One region of the Lysinibacillus sp. NPDC097231 genome, then DNA from elsewhere that is predicted to be linked to it. Evidence: a T-box and tRNA genes for the amino acid it is inferred to sense, from the RefSeq annotation. Region 1 holds a T-box; the other holds one or more tRNA genes.
The links. A T-box is a leader RNA that pairs with one kind of tRNA and senses whether it is charged. The one in region 1 lies ahead of ileS (isoleucine--tRNA ligase), so its partner is inferred to be a tRNA-Ile.
Positions count from the first base shown of each region.

Region 2: it has a tRNA-Ile gene. The T-box ahead of ileS (isoleucine--tRNA ligase) is inferred to sense a tRNA for this amino acid. The anticodon was not compared.

Region 1 covers NZ_JBIWDH010000001.1:277,054-302,291, reverse strand. Annotated here, with positions in the region: gene mraY (phospho-N-acetylmuramoyl-pentapeptide-transferase) at 1-778, shown strand, start outside; gene murD (UDP-N-acetylmuramoyl-L-alanine--D-glutamate ligase) at 778-2,127, shown strand; gene ACIQXF_RS01495 (FtsW/RodA/SpoVE family cell cycle protein) at 2,168-3,247, shown strand; gene ACIQXF_RS01490 (cell division protein FtsQ/DivIB) at 3,268-4,098, shown strand; gene ACIQXF_RS01485 (DUF881 domain-containing protein) at 4,076-4,804, shown strand; gene ACIQXF_RS01480 (DUF881 domain-containing protein) at 4,888-5,607, shown strand; gene ACIQXF_RS01475 (small basic family protein) at 5,611-5,982, shown strand; gene ftsA (cell division protein FtsA) at 6,078-7,361, shown strand; gene ftsZ (cell division protein FtsZ) at 7,644-8,801, shown strand; gene ACIQXF_RS01460 (sigma-E processing peptidase SpoIIGA) at 9,079-9,912, shown strand; gene sigE (RNA polymerase sporulation sigma factor SigE) at 9,926-10,633, shown strand; gene sigG (RNA polymerase sporulation sigma factor SigG) at 10,748-11,521, shown strand; gene ACIQXF_RS01445 (YlmC/YmxH family sporulation protein) at 12,038-12,274, shown strand; gene ACIQXF_RS01440 (YggS family pyridoxal phosphate-dependent enzyme) at 12,426-13,130, shown strand; gene ACIQXF_RS01435 (cell division protein SepF) at 13,114-13,608, shown strand; gene ACIQXF_RS01430 (YggT family protein) at 13,629-13,910, shown strand; gene ACIQXF_RS01425 (YlmH family RNA-binding protein) at 14,186-14,974, shown strand; gene ACIQXF_RS01420 (DivIVA domain-containing protein) at 15,070-15,594, shown strand; T-box leader at 15,877-16,096, shown strand; gene ileS (isoleucine--tRNA ligase) at 16,268-19,036, shown strand; gene ACIQXF_RS01410 (hypothetical protein) at 19,382-19,594, shown strand; gene ACIQXF_RS01405 (hypothetical protein) at 19,587-19,835, shown strand; gene lspA (signal peptidase II) at 19,930-20,409, shown strand; gene ACIQXF_RS01395 (RluA family pseudouridine synthase) at 20,406-21,317, shown strand; gene pyrR (bifunctional pyr operon transcriptional regulator/uracil phosphoribosyltransferase PyrR) at 21,559-22,101, shown strand; gene ACIQXF_RS01385 (uracil-xanthine permease family protein) at 22,122-23,411, shown strand; gene ACIQXF_RS01380 (aspartate carbamoyltransferase catalytic subunit) at 23,628-24,506, shown strand; gene ACIQXF_RS01375 (dihydroorotase) at 24,508-25,238, shown strand, end outside.
Region 2 covers NZ_JBIWDH010000027.1:72-4,541, forward strand. Annotated here, with positions in the region: rRNA gene rrf (5S ribosomal RNA) at 70-185, shown strand; tRNA gene ACIQXF_RS15720 (tRNA-Val) at 199-274, shown strand; tRNA gene ACIQXF_RS15725 (tRNA-Asp) at 279-354, shown strand; tRNA gene ACIQXF_RS15730 (tRNA-Thr) at 361-436, shown strand; tRNA gene ACIQXF_RS15735 (tRNA-Tyr) at 446-529, shown strand; tRNA gene ACIQXF_RS15740 (tRNA-Trp) at 534-607, shown strand; tRNA gene ACIQXF_RS15745 (tRNA-His) at 660-735, shown strand; tRNA gene ACIQXF_RS15750 (tRNA-Gln) at 745-819, shown strand; tRNA gene ACIQXF_RS15755 (tRNA-Lys) at 832-904, shown strand; tRNA gene ACIQXF_RS15760 (tRNA-Arg) at 930-1,006, shown strand; tRNA gene ACIQXF_RS15765 (tRNA-Pro) at 1,020-1,096, shown strand; tRNA gene ACIQXF_RS15770 (tRNA-Ala) at 1,111-1,186, shown strand; tRNA gene ACIQXF_RS15775 (tRNA-Ser) at 1,202-1,294, shown strand; tRNA gene ACIQXF_RS15780 (tRNA-Phe) at 1,300-1,375, shown strand; tRNA gene ACIQXF_RS15785 (tRNA-Gly) at 1,381-1,454, shown strand; tRNA gene ACIQXF_RS15790 (tRNA-Ile) at 1,461-1,537, shown strand; tRNA gene ACIQXF_RS15795 (tRNA-Asn) at 1,542-1,618, shown strand; tRNA gene ACIQXF_RS15800 (tRNA-Glu) at 1,620-1,691, shown strand; gene ACIQXF_RS15805 (nitric oxide synthase oxygenase) at 2,024-3,070, shown strand; gene ACIQXF_RS15810 (CynX/NimT family MFS transporter) at 3,109-4,317, opposite strand.

The sequences.
Region 1 (25,238 bases):
CACTACTGTTGGTGTAGGTAGCTTTTTAGATTTATTTACAGCACAAACCGTCGTACTGCTATTAGTGTTAGCAGGGTTTGGGTTAATCGGCTTATTAGATGATGGTTTAAAAGTCGTTTTTAAACGTAATCTTGGATTAACATCACTTCAAAAGCTGATTGGTCAAATTGTCATTGCCGTCCTGGCATATTTCTTACTACATGTAGGGTCATTTGATACAACACTTGCTATACCATTTACAGACTGGACAATTGATCTTGGCATTTTCTATGTTGCCTTTTTAATTTTTTGGTTAGTAGGATTCTCGAATGCAGTGAATTTAACAGATGGTTTAGACGGCCTTGTGGCAGGTACTGCTTCCATTGCCTTTGCGGCATTTGGTGTTATTGCTTTATTCCAAGATCAGGCTGATATCGCCCTATTCACATTTGCGGTAACAGGTGCATTACTAGGATTTTTACTTTTTAATGCGAATCCTGCAAAGGTATTTATGGGGGATACTGGCTCTTTAGCGCTAGGTGGAGCTTTAGCCATGGTGTCTGTTTTAGTTAAAGAAGAATTTTTACTGTTATTAGTCGGATTAGTGTTTGTGATTGAAACATTATCGGTTATTTTACAAGTAGGTAGCTTTAAGCTTCGTAAAAAACGTATCTTTAAAATGAGTCCAATCCATCATCATTTCGAATTATCAGGTTGGTCAGAATGGAAAGTAGTACTTGTCTTTTGGTCAACCGCTTTAGCAGTAGCATTGATTGCAGTCATATCGGAGGCGTTCTAATGAGAAACTATACAGATTTACAACATAAAAAAGTGCTTGTTTTAGGTCTAGCTAAAAGCGGTGTGGCAGCAGCAGAAATTTTACATGAGCTTGGCGCCTTCGTGACGGTCAATGATTCAAAACCATTTGATGAAAGTCCAGATGCACAAGGTCTATTGCAAAAGGGGATAACGGTTATTTGTGGTCGTCACCCTGAGGATCTATTGGATGAAGGCTTTGAATTAGTTGTAAAAAATCCAGGGATTCCTTATAGCAACAAAATAGTTGCAGATGCAATAAGTCGTGAGATACCAGTTTGGACAGAAATTGAACTTGCTTATTTAATTAGCGAAGCACCATTTGTTGGTATTACAGGTTCAAATGGTAAAACAACAACGACAACAATAATTTTTGATATGTTGAATAACGGAGGCAAAAAACCGTTAATTGCAGGGAATATCGGAACAGTTGCATGTGGTGTTGCAAGGGAAGCACATAAGGATAATGTAATTGTAACGGAATTATCCTCTTTCCAATTGATGGGGACAAAAACATTTAAGCCAAAAATCGCTATTTTAACTAATCTTTATGACGCACATCTTGATTATCACGGGACTTTTGACAACTATGCGGAGGCCAAATTCGGGGTCACGCGTAATCAGGATGAGAGCGATTATTTTATCTATAATGCAGATCAGCCAATTGTTGTTGGATATGCAACAAAATCTAAGGCTATAAAGGTTCCATTTAGCTCGAAAGGTCGTACAGAAGAAGGAATTAGTGCGGATGACACGACAATTTACTGGCAAGGTGAGCCGTATATGGAGCGAGTAAATATCGCCTTGCCTGGTAAGCATAACTTAGAAAATATTTTAGCAGCTGTAGCGGCTTGCATTTTAATTGGCTGTGATAAAGCGAAAATGGAAGAGGTTTTAGCTAAGTTTGGAGGAGTTCGTCACCGTACTCAGTTTGTACGAGAATGGAACGGACGAAAGATTTACAATGACTCCAAAGCGACAAACTGTTTAGCAACAAAAAGTGCGTTAGATGCATTCCAGGCACCTGTTATTTTACTTGCAGGCGGCTTAGATCGCGGACATTCGTTTGAAGAATTACGCCCTTGTATGAGCCACGTCAAAGGTGTTGTTGCTTTTGGAGAAACAGGCCTACGCTTTGTAGAATTTGCAAAATCGTGTGGTGTACAGCAAACAGTCATTGCTCAAAATGTAGAGGACGCTGTACATTATGCAGCACCGATGTCGGCTGAAGGAGATGTTATTCTACTATCGCCTGCATGTGCAAGCTGGGATCAATATGACAGCTTTGAAATAAGAGGCGACGTTTTTATTGATGCTGTAAAGAAGCTGTAACGAGCCTGTAACTATTTTAGAATATACTTGACTTGGAAGGATGGCATTACTGAGAGGGAAAGAAAGCTATTTATTGCTCGTCACAACATTGATGCTATCAATAATCGGCATTATTTTCGTCTATTCTGCAGGTACCTATTGGAGTGCCGTTCATTATAGTGGAAAAATGCCGTTTTATATGAAGCAAAGTATGTACTTTGTAGTAGCCATTGTAGTGTTTTTAATCACTATTCGATTAAATATTTTGAGAGAGCAGTCCTTTTGGAAAATGGCCTATATATTTTCGTTGATCTTACTAGTCCTTGTACTTATACCAGGAATTGGATTAGTACGAAATGGTTCTCAAAGCTGGATTGGTGTAGGTCCATTAACCATCCAGCCTGCAGAGTTAACGAAAATTACAGTCATTGGGTATTTGAGTCATATATTAGCGCAACATAAAACGGGTACGCCGGTTGTTAATTGGCGGCATGGATTGGTTTTGTTAATTCCTGTTGTCCTTATTATGTTGCAGCCTGATTTTGGTTCGGTATTTATTCTCGTTGTTTCTGTGTTTTTATTGTTTTTTGTGGCAGGGTATCCTTTAAAACTTTATGCCATGTTTATGGTAGCTGGGATTGCTGGATTAGTTGGTTTGATTGTCACAGCGCCATATCGGCTAAAGAGAATAGAGGCATTTATTGATCCGTGGGTCGATCCTTTAGGTAGTGGCTTTCAGGCAGTTCAATCACTAATGGCTATTGGTCCTGCGGGTATCTTCGGGCATGGGTTTGGACAAAGTAGGCAAAAGTTTTTATACTTACCTGAACCACAAAATGACTTTATTTATGCAATTATTCTTGAAGAGGTTGGATTGCTTGGTGGCCTCGTTATTTTGGCCCTTTTTGTACTAACAATTTATGCAGGCTATAAATTCGCGGTACAGGCTAAAACAAGAACATCTTATTACGCGATAATTGGACTTGTAACAATGTTGACCGTGCAAGCATTTCTAAATATAGCAGTAGTTATTGGTTTAGTTCCTGTAACGGGTGTAACATTACCTTTTATCAGCTACGGAGGGACATCTTTAGTAACAATGTGGTTGATAATAGGCATTATTTATCAATTAGCGAAATAAATATAAAGGAGGAGTACTTTTTGGAGAAAGTAATTGATATAGAAGATCGCATCCCTACGCTAAAAAAGCGACGAAAAAAGCGTACAAATCGGAAATTTATAGTGCTAATATTACTTTTCTTTTGCGTGTTAGCAGTACTCCTTTATTTTCAATCTCCTTACAGTAAAATCAATAAAATTACAATCAAGGGAGCTTGGTTAGCAGATGAACAATATTATTCACAGGCTAGTACTCTTGCACCTGGAAAGTCGATGTGGGGTTTTAAAGTAAAAGATATAGAGGCGTTATTACTGAAGGATAAATGGGTAAAAGAAGCGCATGTTAAACGTAATTGGCTTCGTGGGGTAACTATAGATATTAAAGAATGGAAAAAAGTTGCGTATTTAGCTGGTGACGGTACTTATTATCCATTGCTTGAGAACGGTAAACGATTTGAGCAGGCTGGGGATGCCATTCCCATGGATGCACCTGTTTTTATCGGCATAACTGGCGAAAAGACAATTAAGAAGCTTGTGGTGCAATTAGCAAAATTAAAGCCAGAAGTATTAGCTTTAATTTCTCAAGTTAATACAAACAGTAATGACACTAATCCTAATGCGGTCAAACTCTATATGAATGATGGCTATGAAGTACGTGCTGTTATTCAATCTTTAGCTGAAAAGTTAAATTACTACCCTTCAATAGTGGCCCAGATTAGTAATTTAGAAAAGGGTATTATTGATTTAGAGGTCGGCTCGTATTATCGTCCTTTCAATGATGAGTACAACCAAATAAGTATTGACTTAGAAAATGCAAATGGAGAAACGGCCAACCAGGAAGTGAATAAAGATGAACAACAAGGGAATGAATAGCAAAGGAAATTTCTTTTCAAGGAAGCAATTTCAGTTACTTATTGTTTGCGTGACAATGGGATTTATCGTTGGCTATTCTTACAACCAAGCAAAAGATAACCGAGATGCAAGTTCGATTAATTCAAAGCTTTTTGAGCAAGAGGATTCATATCGTGAGGAGTTAATCGCACAGCAAGAACGTAATAAAGAGCTTTCTGAAGAGGCAAATGCTTTACAAGAAAAAATTCGTAAGTATGAAAAATCATTTGTTGCGGGTGAAAAGAATTATAAAAATCTTGTTGAAGAAGCAGAGGATTTACGTTTGTTATTGGGTGATATAAATGCAGAAGGAAAAGGGATTCGGCTAACCCTGCAAGATGGTGATTACGATCCGAAATCTGCTAATCCTAATGAATATATCGTGCATGAAAGTCATGTTTTTAAATTGCTCAATGAGCTTAAAATTTCTGGCGCACAAGCAATTGCTATTAATGGACAACGGGTCTTGGCGAATTCCTATATTCGTTGTAATGGACCAGTCATTACTATTGATGGCAAGCAACACCCAGCTCCATTTGTCATCGAGGCCGTTGGGAATTCAACAACATTGGCGGCTTCCTTAAATTTAAATGGTGGCGTAGTGGATCAATTACTAAATGACAATATTGTCGTGTCATTAGAAGAAAATCAAAAACTAACAATGCCAAGTGTAAAAGTCGAGAGTTAAACGATTTCATTTTTACATCTATCCTCCAGTTAAGTGATAGATTTTAATCTGTGGGGCTTACGATACGTCTAGGAGGGGCTATTTTGAAAAAAAATATGTACACCCGAATAACGATCGTGCTATTTATTATCGGTTTGATGATAGCGGTACAATACAATACCATACAACAACCAGCTGAGCGAGATACACGAGATATTTGGGCCATAAGAGAGGAATTAGCAGAGGAAAAGCAAAGACATTCCACATTATTAGCAGAAATTCGCTCACTTAATGAAGTAGTGGATCGCTATGAGCAATCTGAAAAAGCAAGTTTACAATCAGCATTAAATGAAACATTAAATCGTTTAAAGTTACAGGCAGGGCTAACGGAAGTCACAGGACCAGGTGTTGTACTTCGTGTTGAGCCAGCGCCTGAATTAGTAGAAATGGGGTATGAAATCCAAGAAATTTCACCTGATTTACTAACCCAATTACTGAATACCCTGTTTAAAAACAATGCAGCTAGTGTTTCGATTGATGGAAATCGCGTTGTACATACGACAGCCATTCGGGACATAAATGGAAAAACCACAGTGAATAGTGTACCACTGTCCTCGCCACCTTTTGAAATTTATGTTGGGACAAGCTCTTTTAAGGAAGCTCAAAAAATGTACAATTCGTTACAAGCTTCAACATTTATCGATTCCTTTTATTTAGATAACTTTAATCTAGTAATAGAAGAGCCGATTGAACAGTTAACAATCCCAGCATTTGATCAGCAGTTGACAAATGATTATTTAACAGAGGTGAAAAAAGGAGAATAATATATGTGGCTACCATTTTTAGGTTTGATATTTGGACTTGCCCTAGGCTTGTTAACAAATATACAAATACCCTCTATTTATGAAAATTATCTGTCAATAGCTGTTTTAGCAGCCTTAGATACATTATTTGGCGGTATTCGCGCTCAATTACAGCAAGTATATGACGATAAAGTATTTGTATCAGGATTCTTTTTTAATATAATTCTTGCAGCAGGTTTGGCCTTTTTAGGAGTGTATTTAGGAATAGATTTGTATCTAGCGGCCATTTTCGCTTTTGGAGTACGTTTATTCCAAAATATAGCAATAATTAGGCGTATTTTACTAACTCGGTTAGATGAAAAACGTCACAAGAAGAAAAAAACTTCCATAGAATGAGAGAAAAATTGACCAAAATACTCGATTTGCTTAGACATTATGCCAAATTTACAATAGAATGAAAATAAGAGCATTTTTCAAGGAGGTGCAGCGGATTGAATCAGCAAGATTTATATATTTCTCTTGATATAGGATCATCCTCTATCAAGGTATTAATAGGTGAAATGAGTGACGGTCAATTACATGTAATTGGGGTCGGAAATGTAAAATCGAATGGGGTTCGAAAAGGTGCAATTGTTGATATTGATGCAACAGTTCAATCTATTCGAAAAGCAATAGAACAAGCCGAGCGAATGACAGGATATCAAATTAATGAAGTCGTTTTAGGAGTTCCAGCTAACCAGACGATGTTACAACTAGTTAAAGGTGTTGTCGCTGTAAATAGTGATAATAGAGAAATTACAGATGATGATTTAGACAGAGTGGTAGAATCTGCACAGGTCATGTCAATACCTCCTGAACGTGAATTAGTTAACATCATTCCAAGACAATTTATTGTGGATAACTTAGACGAAATTAAAGATCCTCGTGGTATGATTGGTATCCGTCTAGAGATGGATGCCACAATGATTACAACTTCCAAGACACTTTTACACAATGTTCTTCGCTGTGTTGAACGTGCGGGTCTAAGTATTCGAGAAATATATTTGCAACCGTTAGCAGCAGGTTTTTTTGCCCTAACAGAGGATGAGAAAAACCAGGGTACTGCCTTTATTGATTTAGGGGGCGGTTCAACTACTATCACAGTGTTTGAAGAGGGACTGTTGACACATACGGGTGTAATTCCAATTGGTGGCGATCATATCACAAAAGATATATCGATAGTCTTAAAAACTCCAACAGAACAAGCTGAACAAATTAAACACCAATTTGGACATGCCTATTATGACGACGCATCAGATGATGAGTTGTTTGAAGTACCGATTGTAGGCACAGATTCAACAGATCAGTATAGTCAGCGTTTTATCTCTGAAATTATTGGTGCTCGCTTGGAAGAGTTATTTGAATTAGTGATTGACGAGTTAGCGCGTCTAGGTGTTCGTGATTTACCGGGCGGTGTTGTTTTAACAGGTGGCGTTGCAAAGCTTGAAGGTATTGCACAACTGGCACGTCAAATTCTGCAAACGCGTGTTAGAATATATACACCCGATTATATTGGCGTCAGAGAGCCTTCGTATACGACGGCAGTTGGACTTATTCGTTACGCCTATTTAGAAGATGATTTTTACGGAAAAAGTACAAATACGCAGCCTATTGAATATGCGGTTGTAGGTTCTCCAGCAGCCACACCTAAGAAGCAAGAATATGCCGCACCTTCAGAATCAAAAGGAAGCGTAATCGGGAGAGCAAAAAAATTATTTGATAAGTTTTTTGATTAACTTCTTTCAGCAAATGTCCTTTGTACCGAAAGCATAGCGACAGGTACAGAAGTCTCCCACCTCTATAGGTGGTGAGAGATGAATGCGGATTTAAGCTACTTTTCAGCAGATGTCCAAACACCTGCTGAAAGAAGTTAATGCCTCCGGCGGATGTCACGGAATCGGAAAGGAGTTCTTTGTGCCAGCACAAAGCCGATTCCGGACGCAATTATACCGAGGCATAATTGATCTTGAATGCGTAATGAATGATACAGAGTCGAGTTACCGTGGGAGGAAAAAGAAATGTTAGAATTTGATACAAGTATTGATCAACTTGCAGTAATAAAAGTCATTGGTGTTGGTGGTGGCGGTAACAACGCTGTCAATCGAATGATAGAACATGGTGTACAAGGTGTTGACTTTATCGCAGTAAACACAGATGCACAGGCACTAAATTTATCTAAAGCAGAAGCAAAGCTACAAATTGGTACAAAACTAACTCGTGGTTTAGGAGCAGGAGCAAACCCGGAGGTAGGGAAAAAAGCCGCAGAAGAGAGCCGTGAACAATTAGAAGAGGTTCTACGTGGTGCAGATATGGTATTCGTTACAGCTGGAATGGGTGGAGGAACTGGTACTGGTGCAGCGCCAGTAATCGCTCAAATTGCACGCGATTTGGGAGCCCTTACAGTCGGTGTTGTAACACGTCCATTTACGTTTGAAGGTCGTAAACGACAAACTCAAGCTATCGGTGGTATTGGTGGTATGAAGGAGTCTGTAGATACTTTAATCGTTATTCCTAACGACAAGCTACTACAAATTGTCGATAAATCTACGCCAATGCTTGAGGCATTCCGTGAAGCCGACAATGTTTTACGTCAAGGTGTACAAGGTATTTCGGATTTAATTGCCACGCCAGGTCTTATTAACTTAGACTTTGCAGACGTAAAAACAATTATGTCTAATAAAGGTTCAGCGTTAATGGGTATTGGTATTGCAACAGGTGAAAACCGTGCTGCAGAAGCAGCTAAAAAAGCAATTTCAAGTCCTTTACTTGAATCATCAATTGATGGCGCTAAGGGAGTCTTGATGAATATTACAGGTGGCTCGAACCTTAGCTTATTTGAAGTACAAGAAGCGGCAGATATCGTAGCTTCAGCATCAGATGAAGAGGTAAATATGATTTTCGGTTCTGTTATTAACGAAAATCTAAAAGATGAAATAATTGTGACAGTGATTGCCACTGGTTTCTCAGAAGAAGTTCTACAGCAACAACGTAGTACTACAAGACCAACGTTAAATTCAAATAAACAAGCTACACAGCAACAGCAAGCTCCAATTCGTGAACAACGTCAAGATGTATATGTACAGCAAGAGCAACCACGTCAAAATCAACAAAATTATGCGCAGGATGACATGCTTGAGGTACCAGCATTTTTACGTAACCGTAAAAATCGTGGATAAATGAAAGAATCTAACTTCTAAAAAGCTCGTATTTTACATATGTAAAATACGAGCTTTTTTTCTTTATATAGCAAGTATTTTTATAGTGAAAATGAAGTGCAAATGAGGCGACACGCCAATTAGATAGAGGTAATTGGTATTTGAACGTAAAAATTAATTATGTTCGAACGTGTAAGGAAAAGATGTATTTTGTCAAAACATTTTAAGGAAATGATGCGATTGTTTGACAATATTTGTGAGTGTAACATGCTAACTTTGTAAGTAGGAGGCGGCTGTTATGTATGGAGAATGGCTGGTGCTCATTAATACGCTTTTTAATCTAGCGATCCTCACGTTTACGGCAAAAATAACAGGGGTTATTGTAAAGAACACGAGATTATTAATGAGTTCTATTTGTAGTAGTTTTGTAGCTGTAATAGGTGGTCAAATGCTGTTGACAACGTTGCTGAGCTTTATCTTACTAATTGGTATTGCTTTTCGCTTCAAGCTTCGAAGCTTTCAAAAGCAAGGACCAATCGTTTTGACTGCAACAATTGTTGTCGGTGGATTGTTAACAGCGTTACAACCGTACTTAAAAAATCTTTCTGTCGTCCATTTTATAATTATTTGCTTACTTTTAGCTGTTGGTAATCTTGTTGCTTTTTATAAGCAATGGGGATTTGTAAAGCTAGAGCGTCTAAGTGGTCAGTTTGTTTTTGATACGATGTTAAAAATTTTTGATGTAAAGATTCCACTCTCTGCATTTGTGGATACTGGTAATCAAGCTATCGAGCCTCTATCAGGAAAACCTGTTCACTTTGTCTCTTATGCAGCTTTACGACCACATTTACCTGCAGCATTTTGTAAATCATTATTAGAATGGCAAGAAACTGATCCGTACAATGTATCAATGTTTTCAGAAGATTATCAGCGTTATATTCGATTCATTCATGTCAATACAGTACAGCAGCAGTCAGTTGTACTAGGTTTTCGCTTTGATGAGTGGCAAATAAAAGGGGAGCACTCACAAGTGAAAACGAATGAATATATTGTTTTAACCAAAAAGGCTAAAAATTTTCCACATAGCACAGCAGCAATTTTACATTTTTCAGCGCTTTCAAATAACTCATAGAGGGGGAGAACTATTGCTTCTTAGGCTACTTGCTAGCTTGAAAAAATTTTGGAGTAAGTTTCGGAGTCGTGAAACGTACTATATAGGGGGAAATGATTCATTGCCAGTGCCATTAAGTCGAGAAGAAGAAGTTACAGTCATTGCATCCTTTATGAATGGTGATTTACGAGCTAGAGATACACTAATTGAACGTAATTTACGTCTTGTTGTTTATATTGCTAGACGTTTTGATAATACGGGTACGCCGATTGAGGACTTAATTAGTATTGGCTCTATCGGTTTAATTAAGGCAATTGAAACGTTCAATACAGATAAAAATATAAAGCTTGCAACATACGCATCACGTTGTATTGAAAATGAAATTTTGATGCATTTACGTAAAACAAGCCGAATGAAGGGTGAAGTTTCATTGGATGAGCCATTAAATTCTGATGCGGATGGAAACGAGTTGCTATTGTCTGATATTTTAGGCACTGAAGAGCATATTATTTTAGACAATGTAGAGAAGAAGATTGAGCGTCAACATATGTTTCATGCCATTAATTTACTAGGTGCGCGTGAAAGATATATTATGGAATGTCGTTTCGGCCTCAATGGCAAAATTGAAATGACTCAAAAAGAAGTTGCCGATCATTTAGGAATTTCACAATCATATATTTCACGATTAGAGAAGAAAATTATTCAAGATTTACGTGAAAACTTGAATCAGCCAATATCTTAGAGAGGGAAATTTATCCTACCTAAAATTGGTCGTAGCTTTGGTGCATATTCTCGTTTCTCTCGGACAAACTGATGTCACGGTTTAGTCAGAGAATAACATCCGGAGGAATCGAATATGCGAACTAAAGTAGATCTTTGCGGCTTAGATACATCGACTTTGCCAATTTTAAAGCACGAGGAAATGAAGGAGCTCTTCATCCGTTTACAAGCTGGAGAAACTGAAGTTAGGGAAGAGCTTGTAATGTGCAATTTAAGGTTAGTGCTCAGTATTGTCGGTAGATTTGCCTACAGGGGTGAACAGGCAGATGATTTATTTCAAGTAGGCTGTATTGGCCTTATGAAAGCCATTGATCATTTTGACTTGAAGCATAATGTGCGATTTTCAACATATGCTGTTCCAATGATCATTGGAGAAATTCGTCGCCATCTGCGTGATCATCATGCGTTACGTGTTTCTCGTTCTCTTAGAGATATTGCATATAAGGCGATGCAGGCAAAAGAGCAATGGATAACCGATAATTTGCGAGAACCAACGATTGAAGAAATTGCTGAAATGATTGACATGAAAAAGGAAGATGTTCTTTTTGCTTTAGATGCCATTCAAGACCCAGTTTCATTACAAGAGCCTATTTATTCAGACGGTGGAGACGCTGTTTATATGATGGACCAATTACGTGATGATGATGTATCAGAGGATCAATGGGTTGCCTACGTGTCGGTAAAGGAAAGTTTGCAAAAGCTCGATGAACGTCAACAAATGATTGTTGCAAAGCGTTTTTATTATGGTGAAACACAAACTGAAATTGCGAAAGAATTAGGAATTTCTCAAGCGCAAATTTCACGACTAGAAAAAAATGCGATAGAAACAATGCAGAAAGATTATAAGTAAAAGACAATGCGCATCCGAACTCTGGGGTGCGCATTTTATTTATTAAACAAAATGCAGGTGATTTCCGTTCCGACTGGTCACTATAAAGTAAAAGGATTAACACACAGTTTGTGCAGGAATCCTTTTTCGCTTATTAGAAGGTGGATGTCGATAAAATTCAGAAGATAGGTGATAAAACGTAAAAGTTTATCGATAAAAATTAAAAGTTCGGCGATAATTCTTGAAAGTGTTCCGATAAAACTAAAAAGTTGGATGTCATTTTGTTAAAACGTATATCATATGAATTTGTTTATTTCCGTTCCGATTGGGCGCCCCTTGGGGAATGGAAAGCGACCCCTCCTTTTGCCAAAAAGCCATACTTAATTTAATATGACATAGCGCTACAACATCGACAAAGATTCCTTGATCATTTCATGTTCATTTAAACAATAATAAACACATAAATATAAAGGGAGGGAAAACATAGTTTGTTGAGATAAAAACGATGTTGAGAGTAATTGATTTAGGAGGGATAAAATGCGTTTCTCGATGTTGCAACAAAAAGAAGTAATTGAAGCAGGCAATGGACGTTTTTTAGGATTTGTGGTAGATGCAGAGGTTTCAAAAGAAACAGGCTATGTAACAGCCTTTATGATTGCAGAACCACGTAAATACCTGGGACTTTTTCGGGGAGAAGATTCTATAAGGAAAGTGTATATGAAAGATGTACTTGTAGTGGGAAAGGATGTCATCTTAGTTAAAGCATTATCCTAAATGGTGAAATTATTTTCAATCGAAAAAGCCAAGCTATTGGAAATAGATGAATGATGCAAATGTACTTTCACATAGGTCAGGCTATTCATTGATAATTCAAGCATAGCTTGTTACAATAAAGGAAACTATTGTTGTAAAGTTGGGAAAAACAGTGACTAAAATCTTAACAAATTTAAACAAAATTAATGATCTAATACATGTAGCAAAAAAACGTGCAAATCGTGAAACAGAGAGAGTTCAAATTATTGCAGTAACAAAAGAGGTTTCAGTAGAAAGAACGCAAGAAGCAATTGATGCAGGACTTATTCATTTAGGAGAAAATCGACCTGAGGGATTAAATCGCAAAATTGAAGCGATTCAAGCTAATGTACATTGGCATTATATAGGATCTTTACAAACACGTAAGGTAAAGCAGGTCATTAACAACATAGATTATTTACATTCATTGGATCGTCTGAGCTTAGCAGAAGAAATTGAAAAAAGAGCAGACAAACCTGTAAAATGCTTTGTACAAGTTAATGTATCAGGGGAAGAATCGAAACATGGTTTATCGTTTGAAGAAGCCCTTCCTTTTATTGAATCATTAAAAAATTTTACGAAAATTGAAGTTGTTGGTTTAATGACAATGGCACCAAATACAGATGACGATGCTATTATTCGCTCTGTTTTTAAGCAATTAAAACAATGTCAACAGCAAATAGCCGAGCAAGGATTCGCACACGCACCTTGTACCGAGGTATCAATGGGCATGTCTAATGACTTTGAAATTGCGGTAGAGGAAGGGGCTACATTTGTACGAGTCGGAACGGCTCTTGTTGGAAATGAAAGAGGGGAACAGGATGAGCATGAAAAATAAAATTAAAAACTTCTTTTATCTAGAGGAAGAATTAGAAGAAGAAATCACGCAAGCTCCTATTCAACAGCAACAACCCGTACAACATCAGCAACCGATTCAGTCAGTGAAGCCTAAAAAAAGTATCAAAGAACGAAAAGCTCAGGTTCATGAAATAGTTCCACAGAGTAATGCTTCAAATAATATAGTAAGTTTACAGGCAGCTATGAATTCTAAAGGTGCAAAAGTTGTATTAGTGGAACCTAGAGTTTATGCTGAAGCACAAGATATCGCTGAGCATTTAAAAAACAAACGTGCAACAATCGTTAATTTACAGCGTATAGAACGAGAGCAAGGTGTGCGCATTATTGATTTTTTAAGTGGCACAGTTTATGCACTTGGCGGTGACATACAAAGAATCGGTAAAGACATTTTCCTATGTACACCTGAAAATGTAGAAGTGTCTGGCGAAATTTCAAATTTTATTTTAGACGATAATTAATAGCGAGGATTGTAATTTATATGATGTTATATTCTATTTTGTACTTTGTTGATAAAGCATTTAATATATACTCATTTATGTTAATCGGATATATATTAATGTCATGGGTGCCTGCTGCACAAAATTCAACAATTGGTCGAATACTTGAAAAGGCGTGTGAACCATATTTAGGTATTTTCAGGAAATTCATTCCGCCCCTTGGTATGATTGATATTTCACCAATTGTGGCAATATTTGTGCTTAATATTATAAAAAATGGGCTTTTTATTGTTATTCAATATATATACAATATGTTAGGTTAACAAAAATCCTCACGAATGGTGAGGGTTTTTTATTTATTTGGGAATACTACATACAAACCTTGAACGAATTGAGAAAGCTATGCATTGTGCTTGTAGAAACAAAAGTGATGGATAGAACTGACAAAACACCGGATAGAAGAGTCGAAGTGGATAGGATCAACGAAATGAAGGATAAAAGAACCGAAGTGACTAATAGAAGAGTCAAAACGATGAATAAATAAGTCGTAAAAATAACAATAAAATAGAATTAGTAGATAATAGAGGGTGAGAGTATTATGGAGCATTTAATTCAGCATTTTAGGAAAGATGAACAGCCTTTTATTGAACAGGTTGTGAGTTTGCAGCGTGAGGTGGAGGATCGATATGCTCCAAAGCTTACTGATTTTCTAGATCCTCGACAGCGATTTATTGTGACATCCATTATTGGACAGTATGACACATTAAAAACAGTTAGTGCCGGGCTCTTTGATAAAGCAGAAAGACAACGTATGCTAATCTATCCAACATATTACGAACCAGTTGAAGAGGATTTTCAGCTTACGGTTTTTACGATTCAATACCCTGCAAAATTTGTACAATTACAGCATCCAGATGTTCTTGGAGCATTATTATCTTTAGGACTGAATCGTGGCAAATTTGGCGATATTCGTGTAAATGAATACCAAATACAGTTTGTTGTAGCTAATGAGGTTTCAGAATATGTACGTTTACATTTAACAGGTATCGGCAAGGTAAAAGTGCATGTAGAATCAATAAAAGAGAAGGAGCCCCTTCTTGAAAATGAGGAAGAATGGCTGGAAGAGTTTCATACTGTTTCCTCTATGCGTTTAGATGTTGTCATTGCCACCGTTTTAAAAATGTCTCGTCAAAAGGCGCAGGCATTAATTACGGGTAAAAAAGTCCGTGTCAATTGGACTGAGAGAGATACAGTTGCATTTGAATTACAAGAAGGAGATATAGTATCAGTACGCGGAAGCGGTCGAGTAAAAATTAGTATGACTGAAGGACGGACGAAAAAAGATAAAATTCGATTGCAAGTCGGTCGATTGGCCCAAAAAAGCTGAAAATCAAGTAATTTTCATTAATTTTTACTGCTAAGTTGTCGGAACAATTGTATAATAGGAAATACGAATGTACATGTAAAGGAGAGAAGGATCGTATGCCATTATCACCTATTGATATACATAATAAGGAGTTTACAAAATCCTTCAGGGGTTATGCTGAAGATGAAGTAAATGAATTTTTAGATCAAATTATTAAAGACTATGAAATTTTACTGCGTGAAAAAAAGGATGTCGACAAACAACTAGAAATGGCTTTAGAACAAGCGAGACATTTTAACTCCTTAGAGGAAACGTTACAAAAATCGATTGTTGTAGCTCAAGAGGCAGCTGATGAAGTGCGAAGAAATTCGCAAAAAGAGGCAAAGCTTATTGTAAAGGAAGCAGAAAAGAATGCTGATCGTATTGTCAATGAGGCTTTAACGAAAGCTCGTAAAGTAACAATTGAAATTGATGAGCTAAAGAAACAATCAAAGGTATTCCGAAATCGTTTTAAAATGCTTGTTGAGGCACAACTTGATTTACTGAATGCAGATGACTGGGATCATTTGCTGCAATATGATATTGATCTTACTGAAATTCAATCGTCTGTTGATGAAGCACAGGAATCCGATCAAGTTTAACTTCTTTCAGCTAGTGTTAGGTACACCTACTGAAATAGAGGAACTCAGGCTAAGAACTTCACTTCCTGTGAAAAATACCTGAGTGACCAACAACATGTTGTTGTTGCCGCTTCGCTTTCGTACAGACAAAAACATGTTGCTGTCGCTACGCTTTCGTACAGAGCCGAATCATAATGGATATGCTCATTTTTGTAGTAGTGTAGATCGTTAATAAGTGAAGCTTGACGTGATTGTTTGATTTTCATATACTAATGGAATAGTAATTATTTTGAACAGATATGCATACAGGCAGAGATGAAGACAGTATTTGTTAGGCGTAGTAAAGCGATTTGGGGATAGTGTGAGCCCAAACAAGCAAATAACAATGAATATCACTTCTGAGCTAAATAACTGAAAGAAGTAAGTTATTTCGTGATGCACGACGTTAACGTGCTTAAAGTGGTAGTACAATTTTGTACTACAATTAGGGTGGTACCGCGAGTATAAGCTTCTCGTCCCTTTGAGGGATAGAGAGGCTTTTTTTATTTGCTTAAATTAGCATTTCAGAATAAGAAACTTTGTCTTCTAAGTGTTCATTGTTAAAATGTTTCAGATTTGCTAATAACTGTCTTATGTGAATGAGCGCCTTAGTGCATTTGTTCTTTGTTTGTAAAAATTAAGGAGGAATTGAAAAATGGTCGAATATAAAGATACTTTATTAATGCCAAAAACAGATTTCCCAATGCGTGGAAATTTACCGGCAAATGAACCGAAGATGCAAGAAAAATGGGATGAAATGGACATTAACAAATTACAGATGGAGCGCACTGAAGGACGTCCAGAATATGTGCTACACGATGGTCCTCCTTATGCAAATGGTGATATCCATATCGGTCATGCTTTAAATAAAGTGTTGAAAGATATGATTACACGTCATCGCTCTATGTCTGGCTACCATGTAAACTACATTCCCGGCTGGGATACACATGGTTTACCAATCGAGCAAGCACTTACAAACAAAGGTGTAAAGCGCAAAGAAATGTCTGTTGCTGATTTCCGTAAATTATGTGAAGAGTATGCTTACGAACAAATTGACAATCAACGCACACAATTCCGCCGTTTAGGTGTTCGTGGTGATTGGGAAAATCCATATATTACATTAAAACCAGCATTTGAAGCACGCCAAATTGAAGTATTCGGTAAGATGGCGGAAAAAGGCTATATTTATAAAGGCTTAAAACCAGTATACTGGTCTCCATCATCTGAATCAGCGCTTGCAGAAGCTGAAATTGAATATAAAGATATAAAATCTCCTTCTATTTATGTAAGCTTTGCAATCAAGGATGCTAAAGGTGTAGTACCAGCAGATGCTAAATTTATCATTTGGACAACGACACCTTGGACTATTCCAGCGAACTTAGGGATTTCAGTAAACCCTGAATTTACCTATGTTGTTGTAGCAGTTACAGATAAAAAATTCATCATTGCGAAAGAATTATTAGAAACAGTTGCTAGCGTACTTGAGTGGGAAACATATGAAGTTGTACAGGAAGTAAAAGGTGACGCATTAGATCGTATTGTTGCACAGCATCCATTCTATGACCGTGAATCTCTTGTGATGGTTGGAGAACACGTAACGGCTGAAGCGGGTACTGGTTGTGTTCATACTGCGCCTGGTCACGGGGAAGATGACTATTATATTAGTAAGCAATATGATTTACCAATTCTTAGCCCAGTTGATAATAGTGGTTGCTATACTGATGAAGCACCTGGTTTTGAAGGTGTATTCTACAATGATGCAAACAAATTAATCACAGAAAAATTAAAAGAAGTAGGCGCATTAGAAAAGCTTAACTTCTTTACACACTCTTATCCACATGACTGGCGTACGAAAAAACCAGTTATTTATCGTGCAACACCACAATGGTTTGCGTCAATAGATGCATTCCGTGAAGAGTTATTAGAGGCTGTAAAATCAACAACATTTACACCTGCTTGGGGTGAAACACGCCTTTATAATATGATTCGTGACCGTGGAGACTGGGTAATTTCACGTCAGCGAGCATGGGGTGTTCCAATTCCAATTTTCTATGCTGAAAATGGAGAGCCAATTATTACGCAAGAAACAATCGCCAATATCTCTGCATTATTCCGTGAGCATGGATCAAATATTTGGTTCCAAAAAACTGCAAAAGAATTATTACCTGAAGGTTTCACACATCCCGGTAGCCCGAACGGTGAGTTTACAAAAGAAAATGATATTATGGACGTTTGGTTCGACTCAGGCTCTTCACACCAAGGTGTGTTAGTAGAACGTGGTATGAAATATCCAGCTGATTTATATTTAGAGGGCTCTGACCAACATCGTGGATGGTTTAACTCATCATTAATTACTTCGGTAGCTATTAATGGCTATGCACCATATAAAGGACTATTAACGCATGGTTTCGTTTTAGATGGTGAAGGTCGTAAAATGAGTAAGTCATTAGGGAATGTAATAATCCCTAAAAAAGTGATGGATCAATACGGTGCAGATATTCTTCGTTTATGGGTTGCTTCTGTCGATTATACAGGCGACGTTCGTATCTCAATGGATATGTTAAAGCAAGTATCCGAAGTTTATCGCAAAATCCGTAACACATTCCGTTTCTTACATGGTAATGTAGCTGATTTCGATCCGTCGAAAGATCGTGTAGCATATACAGAGCTTCGTGAAATGGATCAATACGTTTATATGCGCCTACAAGATGTCTTAAAAACTGTAAGTGCTGCATATGATCGTTATGATTTTGCAGCTGTTTATCATACGGTGAATAACTTTGTTGCAGTAGAATTATCTTCATTCTATTTAGATATTGCAAAAGATGTAGTATACATCGAAGGTAATGACAATAAAGATCGTCGTGCGATGCAAACAGTTATTTATGATACATTGATGACATTAGTAAAAGTGATGACACCAATTATCCCTCATACAACTGACGAAATGTGGTCTTACTTACAAGCACAAGGTCTTGTAGAAGAGGAATCTGTACAATTAACAGACTTCCCAGAGGTAGATGAACAGGAAAACTTCGAAAGTCTACGTGCTAAATGGGTAAAAATTATTGATGTTCGTGATGATATTTTAAAAGCATTAGAAGAAGCTCGTAATGCAAAAACAATTGGTAAATCGCTTGAAGCTAAAGTGACAGTTTATGCGAAAGAGGATGTGGCAGCATTATTGAATGATGCAAGCATTGACTTCGCACAACTTTCAATTGTTTCTACTTTTGAAGTAGCACCAATAGAAGCTGCACCTACTGATGCATTAGCTCTTGAACATGCATCGATTGTTGTAGAGAAAGCAACAGGTGAAAAATGTGAGCGTTGCTGGTCAATTTCTGAAACAGTCGGCACAAATGAAGCACATCCAACAGTGTGCGCGCGTTGTGCAGAGGTTGTAGAAAAATATTACGTTTAATATAAACTAAAAATCTATATTATACCGAGGCATAATTGATCATATCAATAACCTCATGTAAACAAGCAAACACCCTTAAGCTATTTCTATTACTTATGAAGTGATAGGAATAGCTTTTTTTGTTCTATAAAAATGGAAAGTGGCAGATAGGACGATCAGAGTGATGGATAGAACTGACAAAGTGACGGATAGGAAAGGCCGAAGTGAAAGAAGAGCTGAAGTGAAGGAAAGAAAGAAGAGAGACGGATAGAAGAGTGAAATTGACGGATAGAACTGACAAAGTGATGGAAAGAAAGGCGAAAGCGACGGAAAGCAGAGCCGAAGTGAAGGAAAGAAAGAATAGCGATGGATAGAAGAGCGAAAGTGACGGATAGAACGGTCAGAGAGATGGATAGAAAGATAAAAACGATGGAAAGCAGAGCCGAAGTGAAGAAAAAAAGAAGAGAGACGGATAGAAGAGTGAAAGTGACGGATAGAACTGACAAAGTGATGGAAAGAAAGGCGAAAGCGACGGAAAGCAGAGCCGAAGTGAAGGAAAGAAAGAATAGCGATGGATAGAAGAGCGAAAGTGACGGATAGAACGGTCAGAGTGATGGATAGAAAGACAAAAACGATGGAAGGCAGAGCTGAAGTGAAGGAAAAAAGAAGAGAGACGGATAGAAGAGTGAAATTGACGGATAGAACTGACAAAGTGATGGAAAGAAAGGCGAAAGCGACGGAAAGAATAGCCAAAGCAGCGGATATCTCAGTGAACGCCCTTAGTAAAGCCCGAGTCGTAACGAAAATCAACCTCACATAATGGTGATGACTTATATTTTCATGCTATATTAGTTATTCTGAGATGGGCTGTTATGGTAGAATAGGTTAGATGTTGAGCGAACGGAGGAATGTCTGTGTATAAATATTATGGATTGGCCGCATTCGTGATTCTTTTAGATCAATGGACAAAATGGCTAATTGTAAAAAATATGGAGTTACGTGAACGGATTTCTGTATGGGATCCATGGTTTGGGATATTGTCTCATCGAAATAAGGGAGCAGCATGGGGTATGCTAGAAGGACAGATGTGGTTATTTAGCATTGTCACAATAGGTGTTATTTGTGCCATCCTTTATTTTTATCATAAAGAAGCCAAGGGTAAACCTATTTTTCAAGTAGGCTTAATGCTTTTATTAGGCGGAGCTGTCGGTAATTTTATTGATCGTTTATTTAGAGGCGAAGTGGTTGATTTTGTGAATGTACTAATTCCAGTCATTAATTATGATTTCCCAATCTTTAATATCGCAGATGCAGCTTTAACGATTGCGGTAGTCGTATTAATGATTGGTTTAATCGTTGAAGATAAAAAAGAAAAGAGACAGGTGAAACAATGACGCAAGTATCATATACAATGGAAGAACAGCAACAGGGAGAGCGCATTGACAAGGCACTTTCTAACGTGCAATCAGAATGGTCGCGCACACAAATTGGGAATTGGATTACTGAGGGTATTGTCAAAGTAAATGGCGAATCTGTAAAGGCAAAGTATAAAGTTAAAGTCGGCGATATTGTAGAAATTGATGTCCCAGAAGCAGAGCCATTAGATGTTATTGCTGAAAAATTAGACATTGATATTGTCTACGAAGATGCAGATGTTCTTGTGGTGAATAAACCAAAGGGTATGGTTGTACATCCAGCGCCTGGACATATGACAGGTACTCTTGTAAACGGCTTAATGTATCATTGTAATGATTTATCAGGCATTAATGGCGTTATGCGTCCGGGAATTGTCCATCGTATTGATAAAGATACTTCAGGATTATTAATGGTCGCTAAAAATGATGTGGCCCATGAATCATTAGTGAATCAGCTAGTCAATAAAACGGTAACACGTAAGTATACTGCACTTGTGCATGGACATATTGCTCATGATAAAGGAACAATTGATGCTCCTATTGGTCGAGACCAAAAAGATCGTCAAAAACAAGCGGTTGTCGACAACGGTAAACATGCAGTAACCCACTTCCAAGTTATCGAACGCTTTGGCGATTATACACTAGTGGAATGTCGTTTAGAAACAGGACGAACTCATCAGATTCGTGTGCATATGAATTATATCGGCTATCCACTCGTTGGTGATCCAAAATATGGGCCAAAGAAGACATTAGAATTTGGTGGACAAGTACTGCACGCAGGTATTTTAGGCTTCGATCATCCTACATCAGGTGAATATTTAGAGTTTGAGGCACCACTTCCTGCTGATTACGAACAATTATTAAATGATTTAAGAAATAGGCATTGACGTTTAGTAAAAGAAGGTCTATACTAACGAAAGTGAATGAACTACTAAACAAAATATTCACCTTTAATGGCAGTCCAGAGAGGCTGAGAAGGTACATGTGATAGTGTTGCAAAAATTTGTGCTGCAAATTTTTCAACATGCTTTTTAAACACGTATTCAACCCTCTCAGGCTATTCGCCTCGAGAGGTTTTTTTATGGACACATGACCAACAATAGATAAAGAGAGGAGGAGGAAACTTACATGACGCAAAATGAACTATTAGACGGCCCGTCTATGGCAAGGGCATTGACACGCATTGCCCATGAGATTATCGAACGTAATAAAGGAATCGACGAATGTATTTTAGTTGGCATTAAAACAAGAGGTGCTTTTCTTGCAAAACGCTTGGCAGAAAGAATTGAAAAAATTGAAGGTAAACCAATTCGTACTGGGGAGCTTGATATTACCCTTTATCGGGATGATTTATCGACAAAACATGAAAATGAACAAGCGCACGTTGAGCAAGTAGATATTGATTATGTTGTTGCTAATCAAAAGATCATTCTAGTTGATGATGTCTTATATACAGGGCGTACAGTACGCGCAGCGCTAGATGCGATCATGGATTTAGGACGACCTGCTCAAATTCAACTTGCAGTTCTTATCGACAGAGGTCATAGAGAGCTTCCAATAAGAGCTGATTATGTTGGTAAAAATGTTCCGACATCTGGAGTAGAGCGTATTGTCGTGAATTTACAAGAGGTAGACGGAGAAGATTACGTCATTATTTTTAAAGAAGACTAACTATAAAGTGAGGAAACAATATGTCAAATGCTGTATTAGATATTAAGGATAAACCGACCCCAGTCCAACTGGTGACATTAAGTTTCCAACATATGTTTGCCATGTTTGGGTCAACAATTTTAGTCCCGCAGTTGGTAGGACTGAGCCCAGCTATCGCCCTTTTAACGAGTGGAATTGCAACCTTATTCTTCTTACTGATTACGAAGTTTCAAGTGCCAGCATATTTAGGGTCATCCTTTGCATTTATTGCCCCAATTATCCTTGCGACAAAAACTGGCGGCGTAGGAAGTGCAATGATTGGTGCTATGGCAGTCGGGATTACATATGGTATTGTATCCCTTGTCATTTGGAAAAGTGGCTATAAGTGGATCATGAAAATTTTGCCGCCGATTGTAGTAGGTCCTGTTATCATGGTAATTGGTCTTGGATTATCAGGCACAGCGGTTAATATGGCGATGAATGTAGACGGTGAGTATAGCTTTTTACACTTCTCAGCAGCGTTAGTAACATTATTTACAGCGATTATTTTCACGATTTTCTTTAGAGGGATTTTAAGTACAATGCCAATCTTAATTGGCTTAATTGTTGGGTATGTATATTCAATGATCATCGGTATCGTTGATTATTCACCAATTGCTAAAGCAGATTTCTTTGCACTCCCTGACTTCTTAATACCAGGTGTTCACTATGACTTTGAAATTACAACAAAACTACTACTGACAATGGTGCCAATCGTTATCGTAACCATCTCAGAACATATTGGTCACCAATTAGTTTTAGGTAAAGTTGTCAATCGAGATTATATTAAAGAACCGGGTTTACATCGTTCTCTATTAGGGGATGGACTTGGAACATTCATCAGTGCATTGATTGGTGGTCCACCGAAAACAACTTACGGTGAAAACATCGGCGTTCTTGCTATCACTCGTGTTTACAGTGTGTATGTAATTGCAGGTGCAGCAGTTGTAGCAGTATTACTTTCATTCTTCGGGAAAGCAATGGCAGTTATTGCAACGATTCCAACATCTGTACTTGGTGGGGTTTCTATCTTACTCTTCGGTATCATTGCCGCTAGTGGATTAAGAATGCTAGTTGATAATCATATCGACTTCGGAAATAGTCGTAACTTAGTGATTGCCTCTGTTATCTTAGTAATCGGCATTGGTGGCGCGAAGTTTGTAATTTCTGAATCACTAAGTATCGAAGGTATGGCATTAGCAGCGATTATCGGTGTTCTTTTAAACGCCATCCTACCAGGTAAAAAAGAAGCGGATATACCAGTATCATATAAACAAAATGAAAATTCATAGTAGTACCTTTTAATGAATTGTCCAGAGAGGCAAAAAAAGGGAAGTCGTGGACAGGTTAAGCGTAGGAATGTACCCTGCTTTAGTTTGTCACGCCTCCTTATGCCTCGTTGATGACATCAGCGGGGCTTTTTTATCGCAATTACGCCTTGGCGTAATTGATTTAAGAGAACGTCATACATAGACGTTCATGACACACAACTCAATGGAGGTCACATGATGAAGAACTTATTATCGATGGAACATTTAACAACAGAAGAAATCAACCACATCCTAGATCGTGCTCAAGCTTTTGAAAATGGTGAAGCATCATCGTTATCTCAAACTTACAACATTGCAAACTTATTTTTTGAACCAAGTACCCGGACAAAAACGAGCTTTGAAATGGCCGAGCGCAAAATTGGCTGTAACGTTATCCCATTTGATGCTGGTTTTTCGAGTGTTACAAAAGGGGAAACAATGTACGATACTGTTAAAACGTTAGAGATGATAGGCATGGATGCAGTTGTCATTCGAGCAACTGAAGATGAATATTACAATGAGCTTCTGGAAGGCATAAATGTTGCAATCATTAACGCTGGTGATGGGGCAGGCCAACATCCATCACAATCATTACTGGATCTTTATACAATCAAAAAAGAGTTTGGTTCATTTGAGGGGTTGAATGTGACAATCGCTGGAGATATATCTCATAGCCGTGTAGCAAAATCGAATGCGTCCGCATTACAACGCCTTGGGGCAAATGTTCATTTCCTTTGTCCAGAAGAGTGGGGAGGCGGTTTCGAAGCACATCATTCTTGGGATGATTTAATCGAAATAAGCGATGTTATTATGTTACTTCGTGTACAACATGAACGTCATAAGGTTAATAAAAGCTTCTCAAAAGAGAGCTATCATACAGAGTACGGTTTAACGATTGAACGTGAAAAACAAATGAAGGAAAGAGCGATTATCATGCATCCAGCACCGGTCAATCGTGATGTAGAAATTGCTTCAGAGCTAGTAGAGTGCGAGCGTTCTCGAATTTTCGAGCAGGTTCGAAATGGTGTATATACACGCATGGCAATTGTCGAAACAATTTTAAAGGGGAGAGAATAACATGACAAAGGTTCTTCAAAATGTACAAATGTTAAATGAACAAGGCGAGCTACAAATTGTAAATATCGCTATGGCAGAAGGCAAAATTACTGCAATCGGACAAGATGTAACTGTAGCAGACGCTGAAATTATTGAAGGAAATGGTTTTGTTGTTGCACCAGGCTTTGTCGATGTCCACACTCATTTACGTGAGCCAGGCTTTGAACATAAAGAAACAATTGCTACTGGTTCAGCTTCAGCAGCAAAAGGCGGCTTCACAACAATTTGTGCGATGCCAAATACAAAACCAGTACCAGATTCTGTAGAAAACATGCAGTTGATTAATGGTCTTATTAAAGAAAGTGCAGCTATTCGAGTGCTTCCATACGGATCACTTACAAAGGACATTTCAGGTGAAGTTCGTACAAATATTGAAGAATTAAAAGCACATGGAGCTGTTGCATTTTCAGATGATGGTGTTGGTATCCAGCTTGCGTCAACAATGTATGAACAAATGAAGGATGCAGCACAGCATGATATGGTAGTTGTGGCGCACTGTGAAGATAACTCATTAATTTACGATGGTGTCATGCATGAAGGAAAGCGTAATAAAGAGCTTGGCCTACCAGGAATTCCATCGATTTGTGAATCTGTTCAAATTGCGCGTGATGTGCTACTAGCAGAAGCAGCTGGCGCACGCTATCACGTTTGTCATGTTTCAACTAAGGAATCTGTACGTGCAGTACGAGATGC
Region 2 (4,470 bases), on a different contig from region 1:
CAAAATGTTTGAAGCAATCAATGCACGTTTATCCAGTTTTGAGAGAATAGGTTCTTTCAACTGAATAAGTGAAGTGATGATGGCAAAGAGGTCACACCCGTTCCCATCCCGAACACGGAAGTTAAGCTCTTTAGCGCCGATGGTAGTTGGGGGCTTCCCCCTGCGAGAGTAGGACGTCGCTTCGCTTATTTTTTATGTGGAGGATTAGCTCAGCTGGGAGAGCACCTGCCTTACAAGCAGGGGGTCGGCGGTTCGAGCCCGTCATCCTCCACCATTATGGTCCCGTGGTGTAGCGGTTAACATGCCTGCCTGTCACGCAGGAGATCGCCGGTTCGATCCCGGTCGGGACCGCCATTTTTTGCCGGTGTAGCTCAGTTGGTAGAGCAACTGACTTGTAATCAGTAGGTCGTGGGTTCGACTCCTATCGCCGGCACCATCATCCCTTGGAGGGGTAGCGAAGAGGCTAAACGCGGCGGACTGTAAATCCGCTCCTTAGGGTTCGGCGGTTCGAATCCGTCCCCCTCCACCATTTTAGGGGCATAGTTCAACGGTAGAATAGAGGTCTCCAAAACCTTTGGTGTGGGTTCGATTCCTACTGCCCCTGCCAGGTTTCAAGGTACTCGTTATCAAACACTGCCGTGATTACATATCATATAATGGCGATTGTGGCGAAGTGGTTAACGCATCGGATTGTGGTTCCGACATTCGTGGGTTCGATTCCCATCAGTCGCCCCATCTTAGCATTGGGGTATAGCCAAGCGGTAAGGCAACGGATTTTGATTCCGTCATGCCTAGGTTCGAATCCTAGTACCCCAGCCATTTTTATTTTATGAGCCATTAGCTCAGTTGGTAGAGCATCTGACTTTTAATCAGAGGGTCGAAGGTTCGAGTCCTTCATGGCTCATCATTGATATTGACTAGAAAGTTTAGCGCCCGTAGCTCAATTGGATAGAGCGTCTGACTACGGATCAGAAGGTTATGGGTTCGACTCCTGTCGGGCGCGCCATATTAAGATTTATCGGAATGTAGCTCAGCTTGGTAGAGCACTTGGTTTGGGACCAAGGGGTCGTAGGTTCGAATCCTGTCATTCCGACCATCTTTTCTTAATATGGGGCCTTAGCTCAGCTGGGAGAGCGCCTGCCTTGCACGCAGGAGGTCAGCGGTTCGATCCCGCTAGGCTCCACCATTGATATAGTTTTACGGAGGTATACCCAAGTCTGGCTGAAGGGATCGGTCTTGAAAACCGACAGGCGGGTAACACCGCGCGGGGGTTCGAATCCCTCTACCTCCTCCATTTTCGGGTCAGTAGCTCAGTTGGTAGAGCATTAGATTGAAGCTCTAAGTGTCGGCGGTTCGATTCCGTCCTGACCCACCATATATGCGGGTGTAGTTTAATGGTAAAACCTCAGCCTTCCAAGCTGATGTCGTGAGTTCGATTCTCATCACCCGCTCCAAATAATGGGCCTATAGCTCAGCTGGTTAGAGCGCACGCCTGATAAGCGTGAGGTCGATGGTTCGAGTCCATTTAGGCCCACCATTATTCCGAAGTAGCTCAGTTGGTAGTAGCACCTGACTGTTAATCAGGTTGTCGCAGGTTCGAGTCCTGCCTTCGGAGCCATGACCCGTTGGTCAAGTGGTTAAGACACCGCCCTTTCACGGCGGTAACACGGGTTCGAATCCCGTACGGGTCATCAAGCATGTTGCACGTTTTAGTGCAACATGCTTTTTTTATGCCTACAATAATCTCTAAATATGTGACTCCAAATAATGATCGCCATTTGTGAAGAAATTTTTTATTTCTAATGAAGATGCTAATCCATTAATTCTTATGGTCACTAATGAAAAAACACTTTTAATATGGCTTGATAAATAAGGCTGTTTGTAAAACTAGAGATATTACATGTCAGCTCCATAAATTTGAACAAAGTATTTCATATATAAAATATGTATGTTTTCCAACAGAATTTTTCGTGGTGCTAACAGTTCCATTCCTCTAATATGAGGGTATATGGAGGAATTCGATATGAATTTACAAGAGGTACAGCAGTTTTTAGAACTTTATCAATTAGAACAAAATGAGTCTGAAGTATGGCTAGAAAATAGATTACAGCAAATTAAAATAGCAGAAGAATATATACCAACAACTGAAGAATTAACCTTTGGTGTGCGGGTAGCTTGGCGCAATAGTAATAAGTGTATTGGCCGTTTGTTTTGGCAAACACTGCATGTTATAGATGCACGTGATATTTTAAAGGAAGAGGCTATATTTACTGCATTGCTTGAGCATATTCGATATGCAACAAATGACGGGAAAATTCGACCAACAATAACCGTTTTTGCATCAGATCGAGTTCGTATATGGAATCACCAACTAATCCGTTATGCAGGCTATGAAACGCAATCAGGAATCGTTGGTGATCCACACTCTGTTGAGTTTACAAGGGTATGTGAATCACTAGGCTGGCAAGGTGAGAGAACAGCATTTGATGTGCTTCCACTTGTGATACAAGTAGATGGTAGGGAACCACAAGTGTTTACAATCCCTGATGAATATGTGCTTGAGGTACCGATTCGTCATCCAGAGTTCCAAGAGGTCGAGAAACTAGGATTAAAATGGTATGCAGTGCCAATTATTTCGAGCATGCGCTTCCAAATGGCAGGTGTCGATTTTCAGGCAGCCCCATTTAATGGGTGGTATATGGGGACAGAAATCGGTGCGCGTAATTTAGCCGATTATGATCGCTATAATATGCTTCCAGCAGTCGCAGAAATCTTTCAGCTTGATACAACAAAGCAATCATCTCTTTGGCGTGATCGAGCCCTAGTTGAGCTCAATATTGCGGTACTTCACTCATTTAAAGAAGACGGTGTCAGTATCGTAGATCATCATACAGCTGCACAACAATTTAAGCTATTTGAAGAGGCTGAAGAAAAAGCAAATCGTGACTTGACAGGTAACTGGACGTGGTTAATTCCACCTCTTTCGCCAGCGACAACTCATATTTTTCATAAGCCATTTGTTAATGTTTACAATACACCGAATTATTTTTATCAGAAACCACCTTACTAATCGAAAAAAGGTAGCTCATGTTAACATGAGCTGCCTTTTTAATTCACATATTCATCTTTAGAAGCTCTCATTGAGCACAAGAACAGTATCATTACCACGACAACAAAGAGCCAGCCAGCGATGTTCCAGCCACCAAATAAGTCGTGCAAATATCCAAATAAGATTGGACCAATAGCGGCAAATAAATAACCTAATGATTGTGCAAAGCCTGACAAATCAGCCGCTTCAAAAGCAGTACGAGTACGTAGTGTAAAGAACATCATTGCTAAAGCAAATGAAGCCCCTCCTGCTAAGCCTAGAAGCACCATCCACAACACTGCGAGGCTTGTCCATTCCATAACTACCCCGATAAAGCCAACTAAATAAAATGATGTAAACATTAATACAAGAGGTCGTTGAGATGTCATTTTACTAGCAATAATAGGCACAACTAAAGCCATGGGAACCTGTGAAAACTGCATGATGGAAAACATCCAGCCTGCACGATCCGCAGGTAATCCTTGTGCGATATATATTTCAGGAATCCAAGCTGCGGTCGTATAGAATAATAATGATTGTAAGCCCATAGCGCCTGTTACTGCCCAAGTAACAGGTGATTTCCATAATGGTTTACGAGCTTTCATAGTCTTAACAGTTGGTTCAGGTTTATTAAATTTCAACTGTGGAATCCAAATTAAAATGGTTAACACTACTAGGACAAGCGCAATTGCCAATGCACCTTGCCAGCCAAGCGACGAATTGGCAATCGGGTAGCTAATACCAGCACCAAGTCCGGCTGTTAAATTCATCGACATTGTAAAAAATGCCATCAGTAAACCTACATGATAAGGGAATTTCAATTTAAGCAATCCTGGAATGAGCACGTTGCCAAATGAAATGGCTATTCCAATTAGCATAGTACCGAACACGAGTAAACTTGTCGTACCAAGAGAGCGAAGTACGATCCCCAATGCTAAAAGAATAGTAGATAAAAATAATGTTAATTCTAGCCCCAATTTACGTGCGACAATTGGTGCGAATGGCGAAATAACCGCAAAGGCTAGCAACGGGATAGTTGTTAGAAATCCCGCTAATACGTTGGATATACCTAAATCTTCACGGATAAAGGCAATAATAGGTCCAACAGCTGTTAATGGCATTCGTAATGTTGAGGCAATACATATAACGCCAATGACTAATAATAAGGTTGTACCTTTCCAGCTAATTTCCCTGCTAGGATTAGTAGTAGAATGTTCATGAGTAGTCAAAATAAATCCCCCCTGTAAGAACAATTATAATTGAACCACTATATCACTTTACCACATCATTAAAAATAGTAGAAAATTCATAAAATACGGAACATTACTCTGATTATTGAAATGTCATAGGTCGTATGATAAACTAGTACACATCATAAATTT